DNA from 2 places in the Plantactinospora veratri genome. Region 2 is predicted to be linked to the other one. Evidence: predicted binding sites of a transcription regulator. Region 2 holds the regulator's gene; the other holds the start of a gene.

Region 1 (14,842 bases), 130 kb from region 2:
CCAGACTGTGTCGGGTGCTCAGCTCCAGCGGCAGATCGCCGAGGTCGGAGACCAGCCGCTGGAGCATCGAGGACGCGGCGATCGGCCGGAACGTGTCGAGGCGCAGCGGCTGCCGGTCGAGGTGTGCCGCGGCCACGATCTCGTCGGCGGCGCCGAGCACCCGCCGCGACAGCGGCAGCAGCCGCCGCCCCAGGTCGGTCAGCTCGACGACGTGGTGGCCGCGGACGAACAGCGGCCCGCCCAGCGTCTTCTCCAGCCGGTGGACACGATGGGACAGTGCCTGCTGGGTGAGGTACAGCCGGTCCGCCGCCCGCCGGAAGTGCAGTTCCTCGGCAGTCGCGACGAATGCCCGGAGTTGGCGAAGATCGAGGTCCACCCCGCGCAGGCTGCGACGACAAGAGTTGTTTGTCAAGACTGTCGCCGCGTGTTGGACAGGCCAGCCGGCTAAAGGTTCGGTTGATCACATGACTGAGGACCTCCAGCCCCGCAGGCCGGCGCAGGGCGATACCGCGGAGCCACGCCGCTGGCCGGTACTCGCGGTGTTGGCGCTGATCCAGTTCACCTTCACCGTGGACAGCTCGATCGTGAACATCGCGCTGCCCTCGGTACAGCGGGAACTGGACGCGTCCACGGCCGACCTCGCCTGGGTGGTCAACGCCTACGTGGTGACCGCCGGTGGGCTGCTGTTGCTCGGCGGCCGGCTGGCCGACCTGTACGGGCGGCGCCGGATATTCCTGGTCGGCACGGCGGTGTTCGCGGTGGCCTCGTTGACCAGTGGCGTCGCGGTGAACACCGGCATGCTGGTCGCCGGCCGGTTCGGCCAGGGTGTCGGGGAGGCGCTGGCGGCACCGTCCGCCCTGTCGATGATCGTCTTGATGTTCACCGATGCGCGGGAGCGGGCCCGCGCGCTGGCAATCTGGGGCGGCCTGAGCGGGCTCGGCGCCATAGCCGGGGTGTTGCTCTCCGGCACCCTGACGGAATTCGCGGGGTGGCGCTGGGTCTTCTTCGTCAACCTGCCGGTTGCTGCCGTCGTACTGCTGGTCATCCCCCGGTTGGTGGACGCACAGCGGGGTTCCGGTGCGCGGCGGATCGACTGGGCGGGCGCGACGCTCGTCACCACCGGTCTGATCGCCCTGGTCGCCGGTCTACTCGCGGCCGGCCACAACGGGTGGACCGCCCCGGTCGTCCTCGTCCCGCTTCTGGCCGGGCTGGCCGCCCTCACCGCCTTCGTCGCCGTGCAGACCAGGAGCGTGGAACCGCTGGTGCCGATGAGCTTCTTCGCCAGCCGTCCCCGCCTCTCGGCGAACCTGGCGACAATGGCGCTGACCAGCGGACTGGCTGCCACGATGTTCCTGCTCACCCTGTACATGCAGAACGTCCTCGACTACCGACCGCTGGTCACGGGACTGGCGTACCTTCCGTTCTGTGTGGCCTTCCTCGGCGGGTTGATGGCGTCGACCGCGTTGACCGCTCGACTCGGCATCACCTGGACCATCGTCACGGGCCTGGTGCTCAGCGCCGGCGGCCTGCTGTATCTGGCGCTCCGGATGTCGGTGAGCAGCGGTTATCTCGAAGCCCTGCTACCCGCGACGGTGCTGATCGCGGTGGGGCTGGGCATCGCCTTCCCGGCGCTCCAGAACGCGGCCCTGCACGGGGTGACCGACGACGATGCCGGTCTCGGCTCCGGTGTCCAGACCACGACCCAGCAACTCGGCAGCGCTCTCGGCCTGGCCACCTTCGCCGCGATCGCGATCAGTCGTGCCGGGGCGGCATCGGATTCCGGGGCCACCGCGAAAGCGGCCGAGGTCGCCGGCTACCGGTGGGCCTTCTACGCGGCAGCGGGCGCACTGGTCCTGGCCGCCGTGCTGATGCCGACGGCCGGCCGCGTACCACCGGAGGAGCCGGCACGTTAGCCGGGCACCAGCTCGCCCCGGTCAGCCCCGACCTGGTCGGGCTGGTTGAACTGGGTCCGGTACAGCTCCTCGTAGCGGCCGCCGGCGGCGAGCAGTTCGTCGTGGGTGCCGCGCTCCACGATCCGGCCCTCCTCCACCACCAGGATCTGGTCGGCGGCCCGTACGGTGGAGAGCCGGTGCGCGATCACCAACGCCGTACGGTCGGCCAGCGCCTCGCCGAGCGCCGCCTGCACCGCCGCCTCGGAGGTGGAGTCGAGGTGCGCGGTCGCCTCGTCCAGGATCACCACCCGAGGCCGGGCAAGCAGCAGCCGCGCGATGGTCAACCGCTGCCGCTCACCGCCGGAGAGCCGGTAGCCACGCTCGCCGACCACGGTGTCGAGCCCGTCGGGCAGCCCCTCGATCAGGTCGGCGAGCCGGGCCCGGCGCAGCGCGTCCCACAGCTCCTGCTCCGTCGCGTCGGGCCGGGCCAGCAGCAGGTTGCTCCGGATGGTGTCGTGGAACAGGTGCCCGTCCTGGGTGACCAGGCCGAGAGTGGCCCGGATCGAGTCGGCGGAGAGGTCCCGGACGTCCTGCCCGGCCAGGCGTACGGCGCCGGAGTCGGTGTCGTAGAGCCGGGGTACGAGCTGGGCGATGGTGGACTTGCCGGCTCCGGAGGAACCGACCAGGGCGACGAGTTGGCCCGGCTCGACCCGGAACGAGACGTCGTGCAGCACGTCGACCCCGCCCCGGGTGTCCAGGGCCGCCACCTCTTCGAGGGAGGCGAGCGAGACCTTCTCCGCCGACGGGTAGCCGAAGGTCACCCCGTCCAGCTCGACCGAGACCGGTCCCTCCGGCACCTCGCGCGCGTCGGGCTTCTCGGTGATCAGCGGCTTGAGGTCGAGGATCTCGAAGACCCGCTCGAAGCTGACCAGCGCGCTCATCACCTCGACCCGGACGCTGGCCAACGCGGTCAGCGGGGCGTAGAGCCGGGTCAGCAGCAGGGCGAGCGCGACCACGGCACCCGGCTCCAGTTGCCCGCGCAGCGCGTAGAGGCCACCGAGGCCGTACACCAGGGCGAGAGCCAGCGCCGAGACCAGGGTGAGCGCGGTGATGAAGACCGACTGGACCATGGCGGTGCGAACCCCGATGTCGCGGACCCGCCGGGCGCGCAGCGCGAACTCGGCGGACTCCTCCGCCGGCCGGCCGAAGAGCTTGACCAGGGTCGCGCCGGGCGCGGAGAACCGCTCGGTCATCTGGGTGCTCATCGTCGCGTTGTGGTTGGCGGCCTCGCGCTCCAGCCGGGCCAGCCGGCTGCCCATCCGGCGGGCCGGCAGCACGAAGACCGGCAGCAGCACGAGCGCGAGCAGGGTGATCCGCCAGGAGATGCCGATCATCACCACCAGGGTGAGCAGCAGCGTGACGAGGTTGCCGACCACCCCGGAGAGGGTGTCGGAGAAGGCCCGCTGCGCGCCGATCACGTCGTTGTTGAGCCGGCTGACCAGGGCGCCGGTGCGGGTCCGGGTGAAGAAGGCGACCGGCATCTTCTGCACGTGGTCGAAGACCGCGGTACGCAGGTCGAGGATGAGCCCCTCGCCGATGCTCGCCGAGAAATAGCGGGTGAGCAGCGCGAGACCGGCCTCGACCAGCGCGACGACGCCGATCAGCACGGCGAGCCCGACGACCAGGTCGGTGCTCCCGCCGCTGACGATGCCGTCGACCACCCGGCCGGCCAGCACCGGCGTGGCCACCGCGAGGACCGACATCACCACGCTGAGCAGCAGATAGTTGATCAACCGGCGGCGGTGCGGCCGGGCGAAGCCGGCGATGCGCCGGAGCGTGGCCATCGAGAACGGCCGTCTGTCCTGCTGGGCGTGCATCGCGTGGTAGAGCGAGTTCCACGCCGTGACTTCCATACTCATCGCTGGCACCCTCCGTGAACACCGAATCGCCCGGACCTTATCGGCGCCCACCGACAGTACGACCTCAAGCAATGTCGAGGTCAACCTTCGGCGGTACCGCCCGGACGGCGGTCGGACGGCGGTCGGACGGCGGTCGGCGCGGAACGAAACCGCTGAAGGTGTGACAGACTCGCGACTCGTGCCGCTCCGCCTCCCCCGCCCCGGCCGCTACGGCCTGCTCGCCGCCGCGCTGGGCGCGCTCGGCGTGCTCTGGCGGATCTGGCTGACCGTGGCCGGCACCCCGCCCACCAACAGCGACGAGGCCACGATGGGACTGGCCGCGCTGCACATCGCGCAGGGGCGGGACCTGCCGGTCTTCTTCTACGGGCAGCACTACATGGGCACCGTCGAGGCGTACCTGGCGGCGCCGCTGGTCGCGCTGGCCGGACCGTCGGTGACCGCGCTGCGCATTCCCACGCTGCTGCTCTACGCGCTCTTCCTGGTGCTGATGTACCTGCTGGTCCGCCGCGTCTTCACCGCCGGCCTGGCGGTGCTGACCGTCGGGCTGCTGGCGCTGGGCTCCGACCGGATCGTGAAGAACCAGTTGATCGCCGGTGGGGGCTATCCGGAAACCGCCCCGATGGTCGCCGGGCTGCTGCTGCTCGGCTACCTGCTGGCCACCCGGGCCACGACCCGCTGGTACGCCTTCGCCGGCTGGGGCGCCCTGTTCGGGCTGGTCGCCTGGAACCACTGGCTGCCGGCACCGTACCTGCTCGGTGCGCTGATGGTGCTCGGCACCGCCCGGGTGCTGACCCGGCGCACCGCCGGGCTGGTCGGGGCCGGGCTGCTGGTCGGGGTACTGCCGCTGATCGTCGGGAACGTGCAGGCCGGCTGGGCCGACAACTCGCTCGCGGTCTTCCTCCGGCTCAACGGGGCCGGCACCGACGCCGGCCTGTGGGACCGGATCGTCGGCGGTGCCTGGCTGGGCCTGCCGCTCGGGATGGGCCTGTGCGAGCCGAGTTACTGCGCCGGCTGGTCGCTCTGGTGGGGGCCCGTCGTGCTGCTCCTGCTCACCGCCGCCCTACTGCTCGCGGTACGCCGGCTGCGTACCCCCGCAACGCTGGACCCCGTCGACCGCACCCGGGCAGTGACCTGGCTGGTACTCGCCGCCGCCGGCCTGCTCAGCGTGCTCAGCTACGTACGCAGCCCGGCCGCCGCTGACTCACCGGTGGAGAGCGCCCGCTACCTGTCGGTGCTGCTGGTCTCGCTGCCGGTGGCGCTCTGGCCGCTCTACCGGCTGGTCCGGGCCGGCGGCCGGCCGGCGATACCGGCGGCGCTGCCGATCGCCGCGCTCGCGCTCACCATGCTGGCCGCCACGGTGAGCCTGGTCGACACCGTCGACGAATACCGGGCGGAACGCGCGGAACGGTCGGAGGTGCTGGCGGTGCTGCGCGAGCGGGGGCTGAGCCAGGTGCACGGCGGGTACTGGACCTGCAACTGGATCACATATCTGAGTGCGGAGCGGACCACCTGCGGCGTCGTCGACGACCGGCTCGACCGGGGACTCAACCGGTACCCCGGCTACTGGCACCCGCAGCCGCAGGCCGTGTTGACTCCGATCGGCTCACCGCTGGACGCCGAACTGGCCCGGCGGATGCCCGGCAGCACCCCGGAGCGGGTGGCCGGCTACCACCTCTACCCGCCGCTGCCGGCCGGCTGAAATCTGCCGCAGCGGAGTTACCCCCGTCACACCACGTCATGTCATCCTGACCGGATGCGAGTCACCTCCATGTACACGTACCCGGTGAAGGGGTGCCGCCGGATGGACCGCGACACGGCGCGGGTCGAACCGTGGGGTCTCGACGGCGACCGGCGCTGGCTCATCGTTGACGCACACGGGCTCGGGCTGACCCAGCGCCAGCACCGGGAACTGGTGACGATGCGCGCGGTGTCCCGGCCCGGCGGGCTGACCCTGGACGCGCCGGGGCTGCCCCCGCTCGACCTGGCCGAACCGACCGACGGCGAAGCGCTCCAGGTCCGGGTCTACCGGGGACGGCCGCCCGCACCGGTCCGCGCCGCCGGCCCGGAGGCGGACGACTGGCTCAACCGATTGTTGGGGCGCACCGCCCGGCTGGTCTGGCTCGGCGACCCCACCGGCAACCGCGTTCCCTGGCCGGTTCCGGCCGAGGTCGGCGCCGAGCTGAGCTTCGCCGACGGCACCCCGCTGCTGCTGACCAACACCGCGTCGCTGGACGAGTTCAACGACTGGCTGCGGGAGTCGGGCAGCGCCGAGGGGCCACTGCCGATGATCCAGTTCCGCCCGAACGTGGTGATCAGCGGTGCCGCGCCGTGGGCCGAGGGCGAGTGGGTCGGCCGGCGGATCAGGATCGGCGGGGCGGTGTTCCAGGGTGCCGACGAGTGCGGCCGCTGTCTGATCGCGACGATCGACCAGGAGACCGGGGAGCGGGGGCGGGAGCCGCTGTGGATGCTCGCCGCACGCCGGCACATCGGCCGGAAGCTCCTCTTCGGTCTCCAGCTGACGGTACGGGCCGAACCGGGCGGGCCTGCCGAGGGTCGTACCGTCAGCGTCGGTGACCCCGTGGAGGTGCTGGACTGACCTGGAACGCACCGCAGCCCGAGAGAGACGGCGACGGGCCGCCCGCGCATCGCGGGCGGCCCGTCGGTCGTTGTCGGGTCAGCTCAGGCGGCGGCCAGCGCCGGGCCGTCGGCGGTGTCGAGCAGCCCCGGGTCGTCCGCCGGACGCAGGGCCAGCGCCAGTACGTCCGCCACGTCGGTCAGGGTGTGCACGGTCAGTGCCTCCCGCACCTCGGTGGGCAGGTCGTCCAGGTCCGGCTCGTTCCGGGCCGGGATGATCACCTCGGTCAGCCCCGCCCGGTGCGCGGCGAGCAGCTTCTGCTTCACCCCGCCGATCGGCAGGACCCGGCCGGAGAGGGTGACCTCGCCGGTCATGCCGAACTCCGGGCGTACCGGCCGGCCGCTGGCCAGCGAGGCCAGCGCGGTGACCATGGTGATGCCGGCGCTCGGACCGTCCTTCGGCACCGCACCCGCCGGCACGTGCAGGTGGATCCGCCGCCCGGCCAGCGCGTTCGGGTCCAGCCCCAACGCCCGGCCGTTCGACCGGAGGTAGGAGAGCGCGATGTGCGCCGACTCCTTCATCACGTCGCCGAGCTGCCCGGTCAGGGTCAGCCCCGGCTCGCCCTCCATGCTGGTCGCCTCGATGAAGAGCACGTCACCGCCGGCACCGGTCACCGCCAGCCCGGTCGCCACCCCGGGCACCGCCGTCCGCTCCGCCGACTCCGGCGTGAACTTCGGCCGACCCAGGTAGCTGGCCAGGTTGTCGGTGTCGACGCGTACCGGACCCTCGGTCGAGGCCAGCGCGACCGCGACCTTGCGGAGGATCTTCGCCAGCGCGCGTTCGAGCTGGCGTACCCCCGCCTCGCGGGTGTGCTCGGCGGCGATCCGGCCCAGTGCCGCGTCGGAGACGCTCACCTCGTCGGCGGTCAGTCCGGCCCGCTCGATCTGCCGGGGCAACAGGTGGTCCCGGGCGATCGCGACCTTCTCCTCCTCGGTGTAGCCGTCCAGCGTCACCAGCTCCATCCGGTCCAGCAGCGGGCCGGGGATCGCCTCCACCACGTTGGCGGTGGCCAGGAAGAGCACGTCGGACAGGTCGAGGTCGACCTCCAGGTAGTGGTCCCGGAAGGTGTGGTTCTGCGCCGGGTCCAGCACCTCCAGCAGGGCGGCGGCCGGGTCACCGGCGTACCCCGCCGAGATCTTGTCGACCTCGTCGAGCAGCACGACCGGGTTCATCGAGCCCGCCTCGCGCAGCGCCCGGACGATCCGGCCGGGCAGCGCGCCGACGTACGTCCGGCGGTGGCCACGGATCTCGGCCTCGTCCCGGATGCCGCCGAGGGAGACCCGGACGAACTTCCGGCCCAGCGCCCGGGCGACCGACTCGCCGAGGCTGGTCTTGCCGACTCCGGGCGGGCCGCCGAGGGCGAGCACCGCGCCCGAGCCACGGCCGCCGACGACCTGGAGGTTGCGGGCCGCGCGCCGGTTGCGCACCGCCAGGTACTCCAGGATCCGGTCCTTCACGTCGGCCAGGCCGGCGTGGTCGGCGTCGAGCACCTGCCGGGCCTGGACCAGGTCGGTGTTGTCCTCGGTACGCGTGGACCACGGCATCTCCAGCACCGTGTCCAGCCAGGTACGGATCCAGCCCGCCTCCGGGGAGGCGTCGCTGGCCCGCTCCAGCTTGCCGACCTCGCGCAGTGCCGCCTCGCGTACCTTGTCGGGCAGTTCGGCGGACTCGACCCGGGAACGGTAGTCGGCCGAGCCGTCCGGCTCGTCCTCGCCCAGCTCCTTGCGGATCGCGGCGAGCTGCTGGCGGAGCAGGAACTCGCGCTGGGACTTCTCCAGTCCCTCCCGCACGTCGGAGTTGATCTGCTCGGTGACCTCCTGCTCGGCCAGGTACGCCTTCACCCAGCCGACCAGCAGTTCGAGCCGGGCGGTCACGTCCGGCGCGGCGAGCAGTTCGATCTTCTGCTCCAGGGTGAGCCACGGCGCGTAGCCGGCCGAGTCGGCCAGCTCGGCCAGGTCGGTCATCCGCTCGACCGCGTCGATGACCTGCCAGGCGCCGCGCTGTTGCAGCAGTGACGTCACCAGTGCCCGGTACTCCCGGGCGAGTTCCTTGGCCCGGCCGGCCGGTGCCGGCTCGGTGATCTGGACGGTCTCGACCCAGAGGGCGGCACCGGGGCCGGGCACACCGGAGCCGATCCGGGCCCGGGACTCGCCGCGCACCACGGCGGCGGGTTCGCCGCTGGGCAGCCGGCCGACCTTCTCGATCGTGGCGATGACGCCGATGGAGCCGTACTCCCCGTCGACCCGGGGCACGGCCAGAAGCTTCTTGTCGCCCGTGGCCCGGGCGGCGTCCACCGCTGCCTGGGTGGTCGCGTCCAGGGTCACCGGGATGACCATGCCGGGCAGCAGGACAGCGTCGGTCAGAGCAAGAACCGGAAGAGTTGCCATCACACACCTGCCATCGTTAGTTGAGCTTGTACGACTCAAGTAACAAACGGTGCTCCATGTTCCGGCTTGTGATCCAGAGCACTAACCTGGGCCGGGGTCCGGGCCGAACCGGACGGTCAGTCCAGTGGGGGACGGCCGGTGCAGGGCGGGATGAACCAGCCGTGCCGCGCCGTCCGGAGCAGCGCCGCATGCCGGTTCGGGGCGTCGAGCTTGACCACGATCCGCGCGACGGTCTCGGCGACCGTGCCGACCGGCAGGTCCAGGCCGACTGCGATGCGCCGGTCGGACCAGCCCTCCAGCAGCAGGCCGACCACCACCAACTCGCGGCGGGTCAGCACCGACCGGCCGCCCGGCAGCGGAGACAGCACCAGCACCCCTACCACGGACGGCGGCGCGGTGGCACAGCCCAGGACGACGACCTGGAGCATCCCCGACCGGTCGTCATGCTCCTGCCCCCGACAGGCCGGCCAGAGGAACGAGGCCGAGCCGCCGCAGTGCACGGCCTGGTGCAGGGCCACGCCCGGCAACGCCGAATCCGGGGCCAGCAGCGGGTGTCCGGGCAGGCCGGGCAGCGGGTGTGCCGCACCGCTACGGGTCAGCACCGCCCCCGCCCGGGCGTTCCGGACGACCTGGGCCAGCACCGCCAGCGACCGTACCTGCTCGATGGCGGCGGCGATCTGCGGAGCCAGCGCCCCGACCAGGTTCCGCTCGGCGTCGGTCGGCCGACCGGGGTCGTCGGTGCACATGATCAGCACCCCGACGTGCCGGCGGTCCGGTGTGAACAGGCCGACCGCGATCCCCTCCCGGAAGCCGGCCGGAAAGTAGTAGTCCCCCCAGACCGGCAGCTCGGCCAGCGGCACCGGCGAGTCACGGGCCCGCTGCGGCACGGGTGAGCTGGTCAGCCCGACCAGTTCGACCTGCTCCAGCAGCGCCGCCGTGCCGAAGTAGTTCCGGATCCGGGTGTCGTAGCCGAAGCTGGCCACTTCGGCGTACCGGCGGTGCCGGTCGTCGAGCAGGGCGAGCCAGGCGGCCTGGACCGGCATCACCGCGCCGAGCCCGGCCAGCAACTCGTCCGGCTGACCGGCGCGGGCCACCGCCGCGGCGATCTCGGCCAGGCCGCGGATCGCCTTCGAAGAGGATGGTGGAGGAGCGGTCATCACAGAACCTTCGTCGGCGGACAGGCCGGTACGACGACGCGGGACGGTCAGCGTCGGAGCCGGGCAAGGGGCTGGGGAACATAGAGGCCCAGGCGCAGTGCACGGACGGCGGCCAGGGTACGGGTCGGGGCATCCATCTTGTCCAGGATGTGTTCTATGTGCGCGGCGACCGTGCGTTGGGTGATCACCAACTGGTTCGCCATCCGCTGGTTGGACCAGCCGTCGACGAGCAGTCCGAGGATCTCCAACTCCCGCCTGGTCAGGCCGCGCAGATCCCGCGTGGCGGAGATCAGCAGCACCGCGAGCAGGTGTGCCGGCGCCGAGGCCGGACAGGCCAGGACGGTCACCTGGAGGTGGCGGCCGGGATCGTCCGACGACGGGTACGGGCAGAGGAACCAGTTGTGCACGTGCCCCTCGCGCAGCCCTGCCGCCGCCACCTCCAACACCGCCGACCCGGCATCGAGCAGCGGATGGCCCGGCAGCCCGGGCAGCGGCAGCACGTTGCCGGCCCGGGTCAGCACCACGCCCCACTGCGCGTCGGCGACGATCTTCGACAGCGTGACGATCGACCGCATCGGGTCTACGGCGTCGGCCAACGTCGGGGTGAGCAGCCCGAGAAAGTCCCGGATCTCGTCGCTCGGTTGTGCCGGGTCGTCGGTGTGCAGGGTGATCAGTCCGAGGTGCCGTCCGTCCCGGCTGAACAGGGTGAGGCCGATCCCCTCCCGGAAACCCGCCGGCTCCAGGTGCTCCGCCCAGGACTGCAACTCACCGGGCGGCACCGGCGCGTCGCGTACGCACATCGGCGGACGGTCCCGATCCATGCCGAGCAACTCCATCTCCCGGTAATGCTCCGAGCTGCGCATGTAGGCGATAGTCGCCTCCGTGTAACCGGACTCGCCCACCACCTCGAACTCCCGACGCTCCGGGTCGAGCACGTGCATCATCGAGCCGCCGCTCGGCATCAGCCGGTGCAGTACCCTCAGCAGTTCCGGCACCCGGTCCCGCACATCTCCCGGCAGCGCCGCGATCCGCTCCATGTCGGCCACGATCCCGGCGGCACCGGGTGGCAGGTCAACCATCCCCCGTACCGGTACACCGAGCCGTCGCCCGCATAATGATCCACTCCTCGCCGTCTCCGCAGCGCCGCCACTAGACCACCCGCACTGGTGCGGTTACCTAAGAGAACGGCGGGGAGCGCCGCCGGAAACGGCAACGGACCCGAACGGCGCTCAGTTCGGCGGCGCCGCCCCGGGCAGATGTGGGATGAACCAGCCCCGCCGGGCCGCCCGCAGCAGGGCGACATGCCGGTCCGGAGCCTCCAGACCGGCGACGCAGCGCTGCACCGTATCGGCGATCGCCGTACCCGGCAGGTCGAGCCCGACCGCGACCCGCTCCTCCGTCCAGCCCGCCAGGAGCAGACCCAGCACCACCAGCTCGCGCCGGTTCAGCGGGCAACCGCCGGCCGGCAGCGGCGCTAGCATCGCCACCCCGACCAGCGGCGACAAGGCGGCGGCGCAGCTCAGCACCACGACCCGGAGCAGTTCGTCCCGCACCTCCCAGCCGCCACGCGCCGGTCGGGACGGCGGCTGCCGCCGCTGCCGGACGGGCCAGAGGAACGAGACCGACCCCTCGCCCCGGGGCGCGTACTCGTCGATCGCGGCGAGCAGCGTCGAACCCGCCGCGAGCTGCGGATGGTCGGGCAGGCCGCAGAGGGGCAGCGGATCGCCCACCCGGGTCAGCACCACCCCGGCGACGGCGTCGTGCACCACCCTGGCCAGCGTCGACAGCGACCGCAGCGGGTCGAGGGTGGCGGCGATCCGGGGCGCCAGCAGGCCGATCACGTCCCGCTCCGCGTCGGTGGGATGGTCCGGGTCCTCGGTACTGAGCAGGAGCATGCCGATATGGCGGCGGTCCCGGCTGAACAGGCCGGCCGCCAAGCCCTCCCGGTAGCCGGCCGGCAGGTAGTAGTCGCTCCAGACCGGATATTCGGCGGCCGGAACCGGCAGGTCCCGACCGCGACAGGGCACGGGGGACTCGGTCAGCCCCGCCTGTTCGGCCTGGCGCGTCGTCTCCGGGGTGCGGAAGTAGTTCCGGATCCGGTCGTCGTATCCGGCGCCGGCCACCTCGGCGAACCGGTGGGACCGGTCGTCGAAGAGGGACAGCCAGATCGCGTCGTACGGGACCACCCGGCGCAGCAGCGACAGCCACTGTGCCGGGCGGTCGGCACCGACCGGGCTGGCGACGATCGACGCCGCCTCCTGGAACAGTTCGGGGAGGGCGGGGGTACGGCTCATCTTCCGCTCCGGGACAACGATCGCGGTACGTAGAGGCCCAGCCGCAGCGCGCGTACGGCGGCCAGGGTCCGGGACGGGGCCGCCAGCTTGGCGAGGATGTGCTCGACGTGCGCGGCGACGGTACGCGGGGCGACCACCAGGGTGTTCGCGATCCGCTGGTTGGGCCAGCCGTCGACGAGCAGCCCGAGGATCTCCAGTTCTCGCGGGGTCAGCCCGTGCAGGTCACCGGGTGCCGAGAGCAGCACCACGGCACGCAGGTACCCCGGTGTGTGCCCCGGGCAGGCCAGCACGGTGACCCGGGCATAGCCCCGGTCCCCCGGTTCGGGCCCGCCGGGGCAGAGGAACGCGGCGTGCCGCTCCCCCTCGGCCAGGCTCTCGGCCGCGGCGACGAAAACCGCCGAGCCGGGCCGCAGCCGGGGGTGTTCCGGCAGTCCGGGCAGCGCGAGCACGTCACCGGCACGGGTGAGTACCGCCCCGGCGACCGCTGCGGTGACGACCGTCGACAGCGCGGCGACGGAACGCATCGGATCCACCGCGTCGGCGATCACCGGGGCGAGCAGGCCGAGAAAGTCCCGAGCCTCGTCGGTCGGGTGTTCGACGGTCTCGGTGTGCAGGGCCAGCACCCCTATCTGCCGGCCGTCCGGGCTGAACAGCGGGACCCCGACGCCCTCCCGGAAGCCGGCCGGGGCGAAGTGCTCGACCCAGGAACAGATCTCGGCCACCGGTATCGGCGCGTCCCGGACCCGGACCGGGGCCCGGTCCCGGTCCAGCCCGAGCAGCTCGACCTCCTGGTAGTGCGCGGCTCCGAGCAGATGCGCCATGATCGACTCTTGGTAGCCGACGGCGCCGATCGTCTCGAACCGGCGGCGCTCTGGATCCAGCACCTGGAGCACACCCGCCTCGTACGGGACCAGCCGGCGCAGTACCCCGAGGAGTTCCGCCACCCGTTCCCCGGTACCGGCCGCCGAGGATGCCACCCGCTCGACCTCGGCGGCGACCTCGGCGGCGTACGGCGGAAGTCCGCCCACCGGTCAGTGTCCGGACCGTCGGCGCATCTGGATCGACGACTCCCTCTCATATCGGCAGTCCTGTCAATCGACAGCACCGGCACAGGTGCGGTTACCTAGGTAAACGCCGGTCGGCACCGCAGGACACGCGGCCGCCGGCCCGGGGGACGAACCGGTCCGACGACGGACGGAAGCCAGCCGGCGCGATGGTCGTGGAGGGCGCGCACGCTCCGGTGCGCCCTCCACCCGAACCGGGCCGGCGTCCGGGTCGCCGGGGGCCACGGGCCGGTCAGCCGGTTTGACAGAGCTTGCCGTTCAGGGCGATCCGGCCCGGCTGGAAGGTCCCGGCGGCGAGGTATCCGACGGTCACCGCCGCGCCCGGGGCGATCACCGGGTTCCAGCCGAGATTCCGGGCGGTGACGACCCCGCCGGCGTGGCTGACCAGCGCCGCGTTCCAGATGGCGGTGATCCGCTGCGAGTCCGGCAACGCCCAGGTCAGCGTCCACCCGTCGACCGGGGTGGCGGCGACGTTCCGGACCGAGATCCAGACCTCCGCGCCACCGCGCTGGGCCCGGGCGGTGCAGGTCGGCACCGACCCGGTGGTTACGGCGACCTGGTTGGAGAGCGCCGAGTGGTTACCGGCCTCGTCCACCGCCCGCACCGCGAACCGGTACGCCGCGCCGGGCGTCAGCCCGGAGACCGTCAGCGCGGTACTGGGATAGGCGGGCGGCAGCATGGGAACCCGTCCCACCACGCTGGCCTCACCGGCCGGTCCGATCGACAGCACCTCGTACCGAGCCAGCAGCACGTTGTCGGTGGAGGGGTTCCAGCGGAGGCCGACGCTGCTCTCCCCGACCTCTCCCACGGACAATGAGGTCGGTGCGGTCGGCGGCTGGCTGTCGCCCGGCGGCAGGGTGAAGCGCAGCGACGGCGGTGCCGTCGAGCGGTTGCCGGCGGCGTCGACCGCCCAGACCCCGAAGGTGTAGGTCCGGGACGGCTGCATGCGGGTGAGCACGATGCTGTTGGTGGGGGTGCGGTGCAGCATCGCGATATCGGTGAAGATCTGTGATACGTGGTATTCCACCACCCCCACGTTGTCGTTCGAAGGTGTCCAGGTGAGTTCCACGGAGGTGGTGGTGGCGGCGGCGACCGTGATCGGGCCGGGCGTACTCGGCGGTTCGGTGTCCTCGGCCGCCGCGTGCGCGGCGGTGCCCGCGGTGCCGGTCAGGCCGGCGACGAGGACGGCCAGGATCAGGGTACGTGCCGGGCGGGACGGACGACTGCACACGGAATCCTCGCTCTCGGTCACCAACGCCGGGCGGGCGCCGGATATTTATCTTGAACGATGGACTGCGGCCGAGGATCCCCCGCCCGGGCAGTGTTTCCCCGGCGCCCTGGCGGCTCCGACACCGCGACTCGACCACCAGCACGGGGCAGGGACTCAGCCGACAGCACGGCGCAGGTAGGAGACACAGGCCCGATCCAGCGCCTCCATGCTCTCCCCGAGGGTCTTCCGCGTCGCCTGGTCGTAGTCTTCCGAACCCCGGGCCA
Region 2 (14,842 bases):
CGATCACCGGCGGCTCGGCGCTGCCGAAGGACGACATCGAGCGGATGATGCGGGACGCCCAGGACCACGCCGACGAGGACAAGCGGCGCCGCGACGAGGCGGAGACCCGCAACCAGGCCGAGCAGCTCCAGTGGCAGACCGAGAAGTTCCTCGCCGAGAGCGGGGACAAGCTGCCGGCCGAGCCGCGCGACAAGATCAACGAGGCGCTCGGCGACCTGCGCTCCGCGCTCGGCGGTACCGACCTGGAGAACGTCAAGACGGCGCACGAGAAGCTGCTCAAGGTCTCCCAGGAGGCCGGTTCGCTGCTCTACGCGCAGCAGCAGGCCGAGCAGCAGGGGCAGCCGGGTGCCGCCGGTGCCGGCCCGGAGGGCGGCCCGACCGGTGCCAAGGGCGGCGCCGACGACGTGGTGGACGCGGAGATCGTCGACGAGGACGACAAGAAGTGACGACGCGTTCTTCGCGTACCCGGGCTGGCCGTAAGCACAACGGATCGAGGTAATTGAATGACGGACAAGCCACGAGCCGCCGATCCGGAACCCACCGGGTCGGCGCCGGGTGGCTCCGCGACCGCCGACCCTGCCTCGGGCACGGCCGGCGAGGGCGTCGTCATCCGGAACAACCGGAAGATCAATATGACCGGCGACCAGCCGGGCACCGGCGGAGCGGCCCCGGACGGTACGACCGACGGCACCCGACTGGCGGCGAAGGATCCGAACCCGGACCCGGAGCCGCCGGGCGACGCCGAGCCGGTGGTGGCGGCCGGTGAGATCGACGACACCGGTTCGAGCGGCGCTGCCGCCTCGGTGGACGACGCGAAGTCGGCCGAGGACGGGCCGGAGGTGGCCGACGACGCGACGACCGAAGCGGGCGAGGCGACCACCGACGACTCCGGTGCCCCGGTCACCGATCCGGCCACCCCGGTGGTGGACGAGGCCGAGCTCGCCGAGGTACTGGCGGAGGGGGCGCCGTCCGGCACGGACGGGCCGGTGGTCGACGCCCCGGCCGAGCCGGTCACCGAGGCCACGGCCGAGGCCGGCCCGCTCGGCGCCGAACTGGGGGCGCTGCGGGCCGAGCTGGACGAGCGGACCAGGGACCTCCAGCGGGTGACCGCGGAATTCGCCAACTACCGCCGGCGGATGGACCGGGAGCGGGCGAGGGACGCCGACCGGGCCACCCGGGTCGTACTCGCCGCGCTGCTGCCCGTCCTCGACGACCTGGACCGGGCTCGTGAGCACGGCGACCTGGTCGGGCCGTTCGGTACGGTGGCGGACCAGTTGATCGCGGCACTGGCGAAGTTCGGGCTGACCCCGTTCGGCGAGAAGGGCGACCCCTTCGACCCGAACCAGCACGAGGCGGTCGCGCACCAGACCTCGGCCGAGGTCACCGAGCCGACCTGTGTGGAGGTACTGCGCCGCGGCTACCAGGTCAACGACGCGCTGCTGCGGCCCGCGATGGTCGCGGTGGCCGACCCGGAGGAGTGAGCACTCCGGCGCAAGGGGTAACCGGGTCGGAGCGAGGTTGAGCGTTGAGCCGGTGCGTCGGGGGGGGGGGGGGGGGGGGGGGGCGCCCCCGCCGGCGGGGGGGGGGGGGGGCGCCCCGCCCCGCCCCCCCCCCCCCCCCCCCCCCCCGCCACAGGGGAAGGGGGTGGACGACCGATGAGTTCCAAAGACTGGCTGGAGAAGGACTTCTACGCCGTGCTGGGGGTGGCCAAGTCCGCCTCTCCTGACGAGATCAAGAAGGCGTACCGGAAGCTGGCCAGGGAATCGCACCCGGACCACAACCCGGGTGACGCCCAGGCCGAGGAGCGGTTCAAGGCCGTCTCCGAGGCGTACGACGTACTCGCCGACGCGCGCAAGCGCAAGGAGTACGACGAGATGCGCTCGCTCTTCGGGTCGGGCGCGTTCCGCCGCAACGCCCGGACGGGCGGGCCCGGCGGTTACCCGTTCGACGTCTCGGACCTCTTCGGCGGGGCCGGCCAGCCGGGCGGCGCGGCCGGTGGTGACCGCCGGTTCGGCGGGGCGGGCTTCTCCGACCTGTTCAGTTCGATCTTCTCCGGCGGCGGCCCGACCCGGGCCCGCGGTCCGGCCCGGGGTCGGGACGTGGAGGCCGAGGTGATGCTCGACTTCGGCGACGCGGTGCGCGGGGTGACGGTGCCGCTGACGCTGCGCGCTCCCGGCGTCTGCGACACCTGCCACGGTGACGGCGCCAAGCCGGGGACGCTGCCCCAGACCTGCCCGCAGTGCCGGGGCGCCGGGGTGGTCACCCGCAACCAGGGCTCGTTCAGCTTCTCCGAGCCGTGCCGGGAGTGCCAGGGCGTCGGCACGATCGTGGAGGAGAAGTGCCCGGAGTGCCGGGGTACCGGCGGGGTGACCAAGTCCCGCACGCTCAACGTCCGGTTTCCGGCCGGGGTCGCGGACGGCCAGCGGATCCGGCTCGCCGGCCGGGGTGAGCCGGGCGACCGGGGCGGCCCGCCCGGCGACCTGTACGTCCTGGTCAAGGTCCGCTCCGACGACCTCTTCGGGCGCAGCGGCGACGACCTCACCCTGACCGTGCCGATCACCATCGCGGAGGCGGTGCTCGGGACGGACCTGCGGGTGCCCACCCTGGACTCGTCGGTGACCCTGCGGGTGCCGCCGGGCACTCCGAGCGGCCGTACCCTGCGGGCCCGGGGCCGGGGTGTGGCCCGGCGGGACGGTCAGGCCGGCGACCTGCTGGTGACGGTGGAGATCGTGGTCCCCGAGCAGCTCTCGCCGGAGGCCAGGAAGGCGCTGGAGGAGTTCGCCGCGCAGACCCCGGCGGCGGCACGGGAACATCTCGACGCCCGGGTGCGTCGTTTCAACTGAGCTGTTGGCAACGCGGAGGTGATCAAGGTGGCCGAGGAGTACGTCGTCGTCTCGATCGAGCAGGCGTCCGACGCCAAGGTTCTGATGATCTCGGTCGCGGCCCGGATGGCCGGCATGCACCCGCAGACGCTGCGGCAGTACGACCGGATGGGGCTGGTGCAGCCCGGCCGGGCCCCGGGCGGCGGGCGCCGGTACAGCGTCCGCGACGTCGCACTGCTCCGGGAGGTGCAGCGGCTGAGCCAGGACGACGGTGTCAACCTGGCCGGCATCAAGCGGATCATCGTGCTGGAGCAGATGGTCGACGAACTCCAGCAGCGGATCGCGGGCTTGCAGGCCGAACTGGAGGCCGCCTACCGCCGGGTGGCCGAGCTGGAGGCGCTGGGCGGGCTCCCCCGCCGGGACCTGGTGCCGACCAACCGGCCCTCCACCGCGCTGGTGGTCTGGCGCCCCCGCCGCAGCGCCGATCCCTCGGCCTGATCCTGTCGACCGGGCGCCCGTCCCGGTCGGCGGTTGCGTGTCTGCGGTCGGCCGGACGCAGCGGCGGCCGGCGGCCCGAGCCGCTGAGCTGACCCGGGGGTAGCCGTTCCCGCATCGCGGGATGTCCGGGTACCCCCACGGGGTGTTCGAAACCATTACGCTGGGTGTTTCGGGAACATTACGCCCGATTCTCGGAATCCATTAGCGAGAAGGCTCGGAAACCATTACCCCGAGCGCGCCGCCAGCCATCACCGTACATAGCGGTGACGTCGGAGTCCGGTGGTCTGTTGATCGCCGGATCTTTCCGTCGTACGCCCGGCAAAGGTCATGGAGCGTCTTGTCCGTCCGCCCCGCGAGTGGGGTGCGGGCGGCGGGTCGCCGAAGAGTGTCCCGGTGCCGCGCTATGACGCGGTCCTGCGGATGCTTGTGATCTAGTCCGACGCAATTGATCAGCAGTTCTTGAATGTCCTGGGTTACAAGATTGTTTTATTGACGGCCGTCAATGTTATGACTATGGTGGGCTGCGGGCGCGACCGCATCGCGACGACCGGAAGGGAACTACCATGTCCAACGTGATGGCTGTCGGCGGCGTACTCGCGGCATTGTTTGCCTCGACGGTAGCTACCGAGCCTTTGGTGACTCCTGCCGAGAGGATCACCATCAGCGTGGAGACCGTCAACGGATCGGGCTGCCCGGCAGGGACGGCCGAGGTGAGCACCGCAGCCGACAACACGGCCTTCACGGTGAGCTACAGCGACTACTTCGTCCTGGCCGGCGCCGGGGCGAAGCCGACCGAGTTCAGGAAGAACTGCCAGCTCAACCTGCGGGTGAACATCCCACAGGGGCTCACCTTCGCGGTGGCCCAGGTGGACCTGCAGGGCTACGCGTACCTCCAGCGGGGGGCCAGCGGCTCGCAGCACTCGCACTACTACTGGATGGGCAGCTCGTCCACCGCGCAGACCAGCCACGAGTTCACCGGGCCGTACAACGGCGGCTGGCGGACCTCCGACCGGGCCGCCGCCCTGGTCTACGCACCCTGCGGCGAGGCGCGGAATCTCAACGTCAACACCGAGCTGCGGGTGGACGGTGGCAACGCCGACAACGGCACGAGCTTCATGGCGATGGACTCGAGCCGGGGCAGTGTGCGCAGCGTCTACCACCTCAGCTGGAAAGAGTGCTGATCGCGTCGCCGTAAACGCGTCCCCTTACGGCGGTCTGTGGGGTTAGCGCGAATTAGGGCCCCTGGGTCGGTCGATGGAATTGTGAATGTCCATCGCGCCTGACCCAGGGGCCCTCCGCGTTTTCGGCGACAGTCGCAGTACCACCTTTTCGGCCATTACTCATTCAACTTTAGGACATTGACGAACATCAATAAATAGCGTTAAAGTGTGCTTACGCGCGCGACATTATCGCCACGATCGGGAGGGAACCCATGATCAGTGTGCTGGCCATTGGCAGTCTCGTTGCCTCGATGCTCGGCGGGATTGTCATCCCGACGGATCCGCCTGTGGAGCCTCCGGAAGAGCAGATTGTCATCGAGGTCATTACCATCAATGGTTCGGGTTGCCCGGCCGGGACCGCGGCCGTCGCGGTCGCCCCCGACAACACCGCCTTCACGGTGACCTACAGCGACTATCTCGCCCAGGTCGGCGTGGGGGCGCGGCCGACCGACGCCCGGAAGAACTGCCAACTGGCCCTGCAGGTGCACGTCCCGGAGGGCTTCACCTACGCCATTCTCCAGGCCGACTACCGCGGCTACGCCTACCTGGCGAACGGTGCGACCGCGGTGTCGCGGGCGAACTACTACTTCCAGGGCTCCTCGCCGACGACGTACAAGAACCACAACTTCAGCGGTCCGCTGGACGACAGTTGGCAGACCACCGACACCTCGGAACTCACCTCGGTGAGCTACGCGCCCTGCGGGGAGATGCGCTTCCTCAACATCAACACCGAACTGCGGGTGAACGTCGGGACGTCCAACCCGGCGACCACGACCAGCTTCATGGCGATGGACTCGACCGATGGTGGCATCAACACCATCTACCACTTCGCATGGAAGAAGTGCGAAGAGTCCTGACGTGAGGCCTCCGGGTTGGGATGCGGGAATCTGCTCCGGCATCCCGGCCCTGGGGGCGGGGCCCGCCCGGTCGGCGTTGTCCGGACCGTGCGGGCACCGGCGAAGAGGGCCATCCGATCGATGGATGACGTTTGATACATCGCGCGGGCAACGGCTCGCGCGACGGTGACCGAAGGGAGCCCCGGAAATGTTGCACACATTAGTCATCGGCAGCCTGGCGGCGTCGTTAATGGGTCTGCCGGTACTCGCCGACCCCGTGCCGACCACGAATCCGCCCGCCGAACGCATCACCATCGAGGTCAAGACGGTCAACGGGTCGGGTTGCCGGCTCGGGACGGCGGCGGTCGCCACGGCCCCGGACAACACCGCCTTCACCGTGACCTACAGCGACTACCTCGCCCAGGCCGGCGCGGGTACCGCGCCGACCGACTTCCGGAAGAACTGCCAACTGGTCCTCCAGGTGAACGTCCCGGGCGGCTTCACGTACGCGATCCGGCAGGCCGACTACCGCGGCTTCGCCCACCTCGAACGCGGTGCCAGCGGCATGCAACGGGCGAGCTACTACATCCAGGGGACATCGCCGACGGCGACCGAGACGCACACCATCCCCGGCCCGATCAGTGACAGCTGGCAGACCACCGACGTCACGGACATGGCCGAACTGGTCTACGCCCCGTGCGGCGAGGTCCGGCTGCTGAACATCAACACCGAGCTGCGGGTCAACCGCGGTACGTCGGACCCGAAGACCACCAGCTTCATGATGATGGACTCGACCGACAGCAGCGTCAGCACCACGTACCACTTCAACTGGATGCGGTGCGACTAGTCCTCGCCGGGAACGGGTCCCGGTGGGTACGAGGCAGGGCGACATCCGCACGCACCGGTACGGCAGCCGCCGACCGGCGTCGTGACGCTTCAAGCGAAGAACTCCGCTGGCGCTCGTCGAGAGGTGCTTCGAGCGCCAGCTCTTCCTGTCCCGGCCGGGACAGCGACCCGCGATGGTCCACCCGGCCCGCTGCCCGGTTCCGGCACGCCGGACCGGTGAGATCAGTAACCTGGCTGATGGCGCGAGTTCCGCGGTCGCGGTCCTCCGGTACGCAGGTCAGGTCCCGTGCTCCGCGCCGGCACCAGCTGGTGGTCCGGGGTCCACGGGGGGTCCCGGCCCACCACTCGCCCACCGGGCCGCAGGCTCGGCGCGGACCCGGGCCGCCCGCCGGCCACCAGGTTTCAGCTCAACCGGCGACCCTGCCGGACCAGGCCGCCCTCGCACCAGTCGCGGTAGTCGAACAGCTCCGGCCTCGCCTGGAGCATCCGGGTGTTGTGCGCCCAGATCGCCATCGGCTCGTCGCCGAGCCGCTCGGCCTGCTCGACCAGCTTCCGCAACCGCCGCTTCGGATGGGCCTGGAACTTGGTCCGGATGCCGTCCGCGGCGTAGATGTAGAGGCAGTGCAGCGCGAAGCGGCGGGCCGGACAGGACGGGTCCATCGCCAGATCGAAGAGGGTGCCGATGAGCCGGTCTCCCGAGACCAGCAGGTCCCAGTCCTTCGGCATCGTGTGCAGCGGCACCGAGTCCGGCTCGTAGGCCCAGGCCCGGAGCTCGGCGGGGGACGGGTCCACCGGGTTGGCAAAGCCCCGGAACGCGGAGTCCTGCACGCTCAACGGGCCGCCTTTCCGCTCGCGCGGCTGCCGGGCGCGCCGGCCCCCGCGGGTACCTGTGGCTACTGCGGCGACACGGTAACGCGCTGTTGCCAACCTGCGAAAGGGTCGCCACGTGCTATTTCATCAACCCGTTACGCGTTGGGGGAACCGGCCGAACGGTGATCCCGGTATGTGGGGCGCGACACCCGCCGCGCCCCGACTCACTCCGTCGCCGGAGCCGGTGCCGGACCGCCGGGCGCGGCCCGACGGCGCAGCCACCGCTTGAACCAGGCGAAGTCGGGCAGCCGGGCCAACATCGGGCCGGTCACCACGGTGATCAGCACGTACGCGGTGGCCAGCGGGCCGAGTTGCGGATTGACCACGCTGGTGGCGACGGCCAGCCCGGCGATGACGATGGAGAACTCGCCGCGCGGTGCCAGGGCCAGCCCGGCCCGCCACCGGCCCGGCAGCCCGATGCCGACCCGTTTCGCCGCCACGTAACCGGTCAGCACCTTGGTGGCCATGGTGACCACGGCCAGCGCCAGCGCCGGCAGCAGCACCGGCGGAATCGCCCGGGGATCGGTGTTCAGCCCGAAGAAGACGAAGAAGACGGCGGCGAAGAGGTCCCGCAGCGGCGAGAGCAGCTCGGTCGCGTTGTGTGCCACCGGCCCGGAGAGGGCGATGCCGACCAGGAACGCGCCGACCGCCGCCGACACCTGGAGCCCGGCGGCGATGCCGGCGACCAGCAGGGTCAGGCCGAGCACGCCGAGCAGCAGCGCCTCCGGGTCCCGGGCGGAGAGCATCCGGGAGATGAAGTGGCCGTACCGGATCGCCACCACCAGCACCAAGACCACGGTGAAGACCGCGACGGCCAGCGCGATACCGCCGCCGAGCAGGCTCTGACCGCTGAGGATCGCGGTGACCAGCGGCAGGTAGAGCGCCATCGCGAGGTCCTCGATGACCAGCACCGACAGGATGACCGGGGTCTCCCGGTTACCGACCCGGCCGAGGTCGGCCAGTACCTTGGCGATGACGCCGGACGAGGAGACCCAGGTGACCCCGGCCAGGACGATGGCGCCGATCCAGCCCCAGCCGAGCAGCAGCCCGAAGGCCGCGCCGGGCAACGCGTTGAGCAGGCCGTCGACCAGCCCGGCCGGTGCGGCGGCGCGCAGGTTGCCGACCAGTTCGTCGGCGGAGTATTCCAGGCCCAGCATGACCAGCAGCAGGATCACACCGATCTCGGCGCCGACCTCGAAGAACTCCTCGCTGGCCGAGAGCGGCACCAGCCCGCCGTGCCCGAAGGCGAGCCCGGCGAGCAGATAGAGCGGGATCGGCGAGAGGCCGATCCGCCGGCTGAGCCGGCTGAGCAGTCCCAGGGCGAGCAGCAGCGCGCCTACTTCGATGAGCAGGATCGTGGTGTGGTGCATACGCCTCAGCCGTCCGGGTCGGTCTCGGCGAGGATCGCGGTGACACCGTCCAGTCCCTGGCGGGTGCCAACCACGACCACCACATCGCCGGCCTCGAACCGGAAGGTCGGATCGGGTGAGGCGATCACCTCGCGCTCCCGCAGGACCGCGACGATGGATGCGCCGGTACGGGTGCGGGTCTGCGTGTCGCCCAGCCGCCGGCCGACGTACCGCGAACCGGCCGGGATGGCGATCTGCTCGGTGAGCAGCCCGGCGGCCTGCTGGCGCAGCCCGGAGAGCTGGCCGAGCATCAGCGAGGCGCCGAGAATGTCGGCCAGCGCCTCCGCCTCGTCGTCGGTGAGCGGAACGTCGGCGGTGCAGGAGTCCGGATCGTCTGGGTCGTACAGCACCAGATCGCGTCGGCCGTTGCGGTGTGTGACGACACCGAGCCGGCGTCCGGAGGCGGTGACCACGTCGTGACGTACGCCGATCCCGGGCAACGCCGTCTGCTCAACACGTACTCGCACGTAACCAACCGTACCGGTTGTCGATCGAGGGCCGGTACCGGCGTCGGGGTGGTGCGGTCCGCCGTCTGGTCGGCGCGAATGTGACTGATGTCACGCCGCTGGACTTGAGTGGAATAGACTCAACTCTGGTTGTGTCGTTCGTACTGGAGGTGGTGTCGCCGGGCGGCGGCGTCACCGCCCGCCACGCTGCCGATGCCGGCCAGTGCCACGGCCGGCGGACCGTATTGGGAGCCCATGAACGCCGAACGTCTCACCACGAAGAGCCGCGAAGTCATCACCGGCGCCGTCGCGACGGCGAACCAGCGCGGCCACGCCACCGTCGAACCGTGGCACCTGCTGCTGTCCCTGCTGGACACCGGCGGGTCCACCGCGGCCGGACTGCTGCGCGCGGTCGGGGCGAATCCGGCCGACATCCGGCGGGCCGCCGCCCGGGCCGTGGAGAACCAGCCGGCAGCCCGGGGATCGAGCGTCGCCGAGCCGAGCCTGGCCCGCGAGTTCGTCAACGCCATCGGCGCGGCCGAGCAGATCGCCCGGCCGCTCGGCGACGAGTACACCTCCACGGAGCACCTGCTGGCCGGGCTGGCCCGGGTCGGCGGCGCGGTCGCCAACACCCTCAAGCAGGCCGGCGCCACCGAGGAGAACCTCGTCGCCGCCTTCCCGGCGGTACGCGGCGGCGACCGCCGGGTCACCACCGCCGACCCCGAGCAGACCTACCAGGCGCTGGAGAAGTACGGCGTCGACCTGACCGCCAGCGCCCGGGAAGGCAAGATCGACCCGGTGATCGGCCGGGACGCCGAGATCCGCCGGGTGGTGCAGGTGCTCTCCCGGCGCACCAAGAACAACCCGGTGCTGATCGGCGAGCCCGGCGTCGGAAAGACGGCGATCGTCGAGGGGCTGGCCCAGCGGATCGTCGCCGGTGACGTCCCCGAGTCGCTGCGGGACAAGAAGCTGGTCTCGCTCGACCTCGGCGCGATGGTCGCCGGTGCGCAGTACCGGGGGCAGTTCGAGGAGCGGCTCAAGTCGGTGCTGGAGGAGATCAAGAACTCCGACGGCCAGGTCATCACCTTCCTCGACGAACTGCACACCGTGGTCGGCGCCGGCAAGGGCGAGGGCTCGATGGACGCCGGCAACATGCTCAAGCCGATGCTGGCCCGGGGCGAGCTGCGGATGGTCGGCGCCACCACGCTCGACGAGTACCGCGAGCACATCGAGAAGGACCCGGCGCTGGAGCGGCGCTTCCAGCCGGTGCTGGTCGGCGAGCCGACCATCGAGGACACCATCGGCATCCTGCGCGGGCTCAAGGAGCGCTACGAGGTGCACCACGGGGTACGCATCACCGATGCCGCCCTGGTCGCCGCCGCCAGCCTCTCCGACCGGTACATCACCGAACGGTTCCTGCCGGACAAGGCGATCGACCTGGTCGACGAGTCCGCCTCCCGGCTCCGGATGGAGATCGACTCCCGGCCCACCGAGGTCGACGAGATCGAGCGCGCGGTACGCCGGCTGGAGATCGAGGAGATGGCGCTGGCCAAGGAGCCCGACCCGGCCTCGGCCGAGCGCCTCGAGCGGCTCCGCAAGGAGCTGGCCGACAAGCGCGAGCAGCTCACCGCGCTCAGTGAGCGCTGGCGGCTGGAGAAGGAACACATCACCCGGATCTCCACCGCCAAGGAGGAGCTGGAGCGGCTCGGCGGCGAGGCCGAGCGGGCCGAGCGGGACGGCGAGCTGGAACGCGCCGCCGAACTGCGCTACGGCCGGATCCCCGAGCTGAAGGCCGCGCTGACCCGGGCCGAGGGGGAACTCGCCGGGCTTCAGGCCGACGGGGCGATGCTCAAGGAGGAGGTCGGCGCCGACGACATCGCCGCGGTGGTCGCCTCCTGGACCGGTATCCCGGCCGGCCGGCTGATGGAGGGCGAGACCGCCAAGCTGCTCCGGATGGAGTCGTCGCTCGGCGCCCGGGTGGTCGGCCAGGCCGAGGCGGTGGCCGCGGTCTCCGACGCGGTACGCCGGGCCCGGGCCGGGGTCGCCGACCCGGACCGGCCCACCGGCAGCTTCCTCTTCCTCGGCCCGACCGGCGTCGGCAAGACCGAACTGGGCAAGGCGCTCGCCGAGTTCCTCTTCGACGACGAGCGGGCGATGGTCCGGATCGACATGAGCGAGTACGCCGAGAAGCACTCGGTGGCCCGGCTCGTCGGCGCCCCGCCCGGCTACGTCGGGTACGAGGAGGGCGGGCAGCTCACCGAGGCGGTGCGCCGCCGGCCGTACTCGGTGATCCTGCTGGACGAGGTGGAGAAGGCGCATCCGGACGTCTTCGACGTACTGCTCCAGGTGCTCGACGACGGCCGGCTCACCGACGGCCAGGGGCGTACGGTCGACTTCCGCAACGCCATCCTGATCCTCACCTCCAACCTCGGCACGGCGGTCGTCTCCGACCTGACCCTGGGCGAGGAGGAGCGCCGGGAGGCGGTGCTGGCGGTGGTCCGCTCGCACTTCAAGCCGGAGTTCCTGAATCGGCTCGACGACATCGTCGTCTTCGCCTCGCTGACCGGGCAGGAGCTGCGCGGGATCGTGGACATCCAGCTCGATCGGCTGCGGCGGCGGCTCGCCGACCGGCGGCTCGGTCTGGAGGTCACCGACGCGGCCCGGAGCTGGCTCGCCGAGCACGGGTACGACCCGATCTACGGCGCCCGGCCGCTGCGCCGGCTGGTGCAGTCGGCGATCGGCGACCGGCTGGCCAGGGCGTTGCTGGCCGGCGAGGTGCGCGACGGCGACACCGTCCGGGTCGACATGGCCGACACCAAGGAGTCGCTGACCGTCGTCCGGGTCTGAGCGGACACCCCGGGGCCGGCCCGATCGTGGGATCGGGCCGGCCCCGTCGTCCGTCGCGGACCACCGAGCGGTCCGGTGCCCTGCCGGCGAGCGCTCCCGGCCGGATCGGGTGACCATTGGTGGCATGACCGAGTTTCCGGGACGGGGCGACGAGCTGGCGACGGCGGTACGCGAGCTGGCCGGCGCCGACGTCGTCGCATTCGGCGGGGTGGGTCTCGCCGGCCAGGTGTTGCCGCCCACCGAGGCGTACCGGACCGTCGAGGCGGCCCTGCCCGAGCACGCCGGGGAGTTGCGTCCCCGGCTGGCGTGGTTGCTGGCGAACGGTTCGGCCGCCGGCAAGGCGTACGCGGCGACGCTGCTCGACCGGCTGGACCCGGCGGCGGCCCGGGACGCCTGGCGGGGGCTGCTCGGCGATCGGGCCGAACTGACCACCTTCAGCGGTTGCCTGATGGACCAGACGACCCTGGGTGAGTACGCCGCCGGCCGGCTCGGCCGGGACTGACGGCGCTCCGGGCCGCTCCGCGCCGCACCGCCAGCGGCGGTTCACCCCCGGGCAGTGGGACCGGTACCGATACGGTGGTCCGGAATCTGGGAATTCTGATCTGGGAACGTTCGATCCGCACAACCCGATCCCGGGACCCCCGACCCGGGGGACCCGAGCCAGGAAAGGAGAGCCGTGTCGGAACCAGCCACGTCCGCGTCGACCGCGAGGCCGCGCCCGAGCACCGTCACCAATGCCAGCTATCTGCTCTATCTGGCGGCGGCCCTGATCGCCGTGTCGGCGGTGGTCAGCCTCACCACGCTCGGCACTGTCTCGACCATCTTCCGCGAGGAGTACGCCGGCACCTCCGTCGAGGGTGCCGAGGGCTTCGCCGTCGGCATCACCGTGTTCAGCGTCGTACTGCAACTGCTGATCGCCATCGGTCTGGTGGTGTTGGCCCTGCTGAACAACCAGGGCCGCAACGGTGCCCGGATCGCCACCTGGGTGGTCGCCGGGCTCGGAGTCTGCTGCACCGGGTTCGGTGCCGCTGGAACGGCGCTCTCCGGGGTGGGCACCGGCGGAGGCTCCACAGCGGACGGCCCGGACAACGCCGAGATCCAGCGTCGGCTCGAGGCGGAGCTGCCCTCCTGGAGCGAGCCGCTCACGCTGATCTGCTCGATCGTCGCGCTGCTGGCGTTGATCGCCGCGATCATCCTGCTGGCGCTGCCCGCGTCGAACGAGTTCTTCCGCAAGCAGCCGGCCGGCTGGGAGCCACCGGTGCCGGGTGCGGCGTACCCGGGCCAGGCGCCGAGCACCGGCACCGACCCCGGGTACCCGCAGTACCCGCCGGCCGGGCCGCCGAGCAACCCGCCCGGCAACCCGCCGACGAACCCGCCGGGCAACCCGCCGGCGAGCTGAATCGACGCACCACGGATCCCCCGGTCGGCACCGGCCGCCGGGGGATCCGGCACGTCCGGCGGTCGGGCCGCGCGACGGCGCCGGGTACGCCCTCCGAGCCCGCCGCCGAGCCGCTCCCCGGGGGACGAGGTTCTTTTCGGATTCCGGACGCTCCGCTACCTTGTGGGAGCGGTACCCGCGTGGTCGTCGAGGTGAGGAAGTCAGTGGCAGCAGCCGTTCCGCCCTCGGGCACCGAACCCGACGCCGGCGGGCCCCCCGGGCCGGGCCGGAGCGGAACCCGGCGCGCCCTGATCACCGGCGCCACCGCCGGAATCGGTGCCGCGTTCGCCCGGCGGCTCGCCGCCGACGGCTACGACCTGCTGCTGGTGGCCCGGGACGCGCAGCGGCTCGCGGAGTCCGCCACCGAGCTGACCGCCCGGCACGGCAACAGGGTCGAGGTCCTCCCGGCCGACCTCGCCACCGACCAGGGGTGCGGCTCGGTCGAGGAGCGGCTCTCCGACGCGTCGGCACCGGTCGACATGCTCGTCAACAGTGCCGGGATCAGTCTCAACCGCTCGTTCCTGCGCTCGACCGTCGCCGACGAGTCCCGGCTGCTCCGGTTGAACGTGCACGCCGTGCTCCGGCTGACCCTCGCCGCCCTGCCCAGGATGGTCGAGCGGCGCTACGGCGCAGTGATAAATGTCTCTTCCGTCTCAGGCTTCGGGCCGGTGATGCCCGGGTCGACGTACCCGGCGAGCAAGGCGTGGGTGACGAACTTCAGCGAGTCGGTGGCCCAGTCGGTGCGGCCGATGGGCGTACGGGTGATGGCGCTCTGCCCCGGCTACACGCGTACCGAGTTCCACGACCGGGCCGGCATCGACATGTCGAAGACCCCGGACTGGTTGTGGCTGCGCGCCGACGACGTGGTGCGGGACGCCCTTCGTGACCTGGATCGGGACCGCATGGTCAGTGTCCCGGACTGGCGCTACAAGGTCGCGGTCTTCGGTCTGCGGCACGCACCGGGCCGGATCTGGCGGGCGGTGGCCAAGGACGCCCGGGGGCGGACCGGTCGCGCAGAGTTGTGATCCGGCCGGGTGAGGCGTCCCTGGCGCTCCGACGGCTGCGGTGACGACGTCCCGACCGTGGGCAAGATTCAGTGCGGAGAGTAGCCGATTTTCAGTCCCATCGGCCACCGTCAGACCGACTCGAACGGCCCTCCCACCGGGTCGGCCATTCGGCTCTCACCTTGGCGCAGTACCCTTACCGGCCATGGGCGACCACGACGACCTGCGTAAATTCATCACTGACCTCGCCGTCGTGCACGGTCGGGTGGTGTTGTCCTCTGGTCGTGAGGCGGACTGGTACGTCGATCTGCGGCGCGTGACCCTGCATCACGCGGCGGCACCGTTGGTCGGCCGGGTCATGCTCGACCTCACGGCGGACTGGGACTACGACGCGGTTGGCGGCCTGACGTTGGGTGCGGACCCGATCGCCGTTTCGATGCTGCACGCCGCCTCGGCGACGTCGCGTCGACTCGACGCTTTCGTGGTGCGCAAGGCCGGCAAGACGCATGGGTTGCAGCGCCGGATCGAGGGTCCGGAGCTGAGTGGCCGCCGAGTGTTGGCGGTGGAGGACACCTCCACCACGGGAGGCAGTGTGCTGACCGCAGT

What was found. Region 2 encodes HspR, which represses chaperone genes until heat shock. Its sites were predicted from a motif close to TTGAGTNNNNNNNACTCAA; they were not measured.
Positions count from the first base shown of each region.
Region 1: the regulator HspR is predicted to act here: its motif matches at 8,854-8,872, upstream of lon (endopeptidase La).

Region 1 covers NZ_JAZGQL010000020.1:216,744-231,585, reverse strand. Annotated here, with positions in the region: gene V1634_RS24720 (LysR family transcriptional regulator) at 1-376, opposite strand, end outside; gene V1634_RS24715 (MFS transporter) at 465-1,913, shown strand; gene V1634_RS24710 (ABC transporter ATP-binding protein) at 1,910-3,769, opposite strand; gene V1634_RS24705 (hypothetical protein) at 3,990-5,510, shown strand; gene V1634_RS24700 (MOSC domain-containing protein) at 5,565-6,407, shown strand; gene lon (endopeptidase La) at 6,491-8,833, opposite strand; gene V1634_RS24690 (LuxR C-terminal-related transcriptional regulator) at 8,950-9,990, opposite strand; gene V1634_RS24685 (LuxR C-terminal-related transcriptional regulator) at 10,038-11,069, opposite strand; gene V1634_RS24680 (hypothetical protein) at 11,220-12,284, opposite strand; gene V1634_RS24675 (LuxR C-terminal-related transcriptional regulator) at 12,281-13,312, opposite strand; gene V1634_RS24670 (fibronectin type III domain-containing protein) at 13,581-14,579, opposite strand; gene V1634_RS24665 (hypothetical protein) at 14,733-14,842, opposite strand, start outside.
Region 2 covers NZ_JAZGQL010000020.1:84,979-99,820, forward strand. Annotated here, with positions in the region: gene dnaK (molecular chaperone DnaK) at 1-446, shown strand, start outside; gene grpE (nucleotide exchange factor GrpE) at 504-1,481, shown strand; gene dnaJ (molecular chaperone DnaJ) at 1,656-2,843, shown strand; gene V1634_RS24060 (heat shock protein transcriptional repressor HspR) at 2,928-3,320, shown strand; gene V1634_RS24065 (DUF4360 domain-containing protein) at 3,956-4,501, shown strand; gene V1634_RS24070 (DUF4360 domain-containing protein) at 4,753-5,397, shown strand; gene V1634_RS24075 (DUF4360 domain-containing protein) at 5,585-6,223, shown strand; gene V1634_RS24080 (hypothetical protein) at 6,625-7,056, opposite strand; gene V1634_RS24085 (cation:proton antiporter) at 7,257-8,462, opposite strand; gene V1634_RS24090 (cation:proton antiporter regulatory subunit) at 8,468-8,968, opposite strand; gene clpB (ATP-dependent chaperone ClpB) at 9,203-11,794, shown strand; gene V1634_RS24100 (hypothetical protein) at 11,919-12,296, shown strand; gene V1634_RS24105 (hypothetical protein) at 12,471-13,193, shown strand; gene V1634_RS24110 (SDR family NAD(P)-dependent oxidoreductase) at 13,481-14,257, shown strand; gene pyrE (orotate phosphoribosyltransferase) at 14,442-14,842, shown strand, end outside.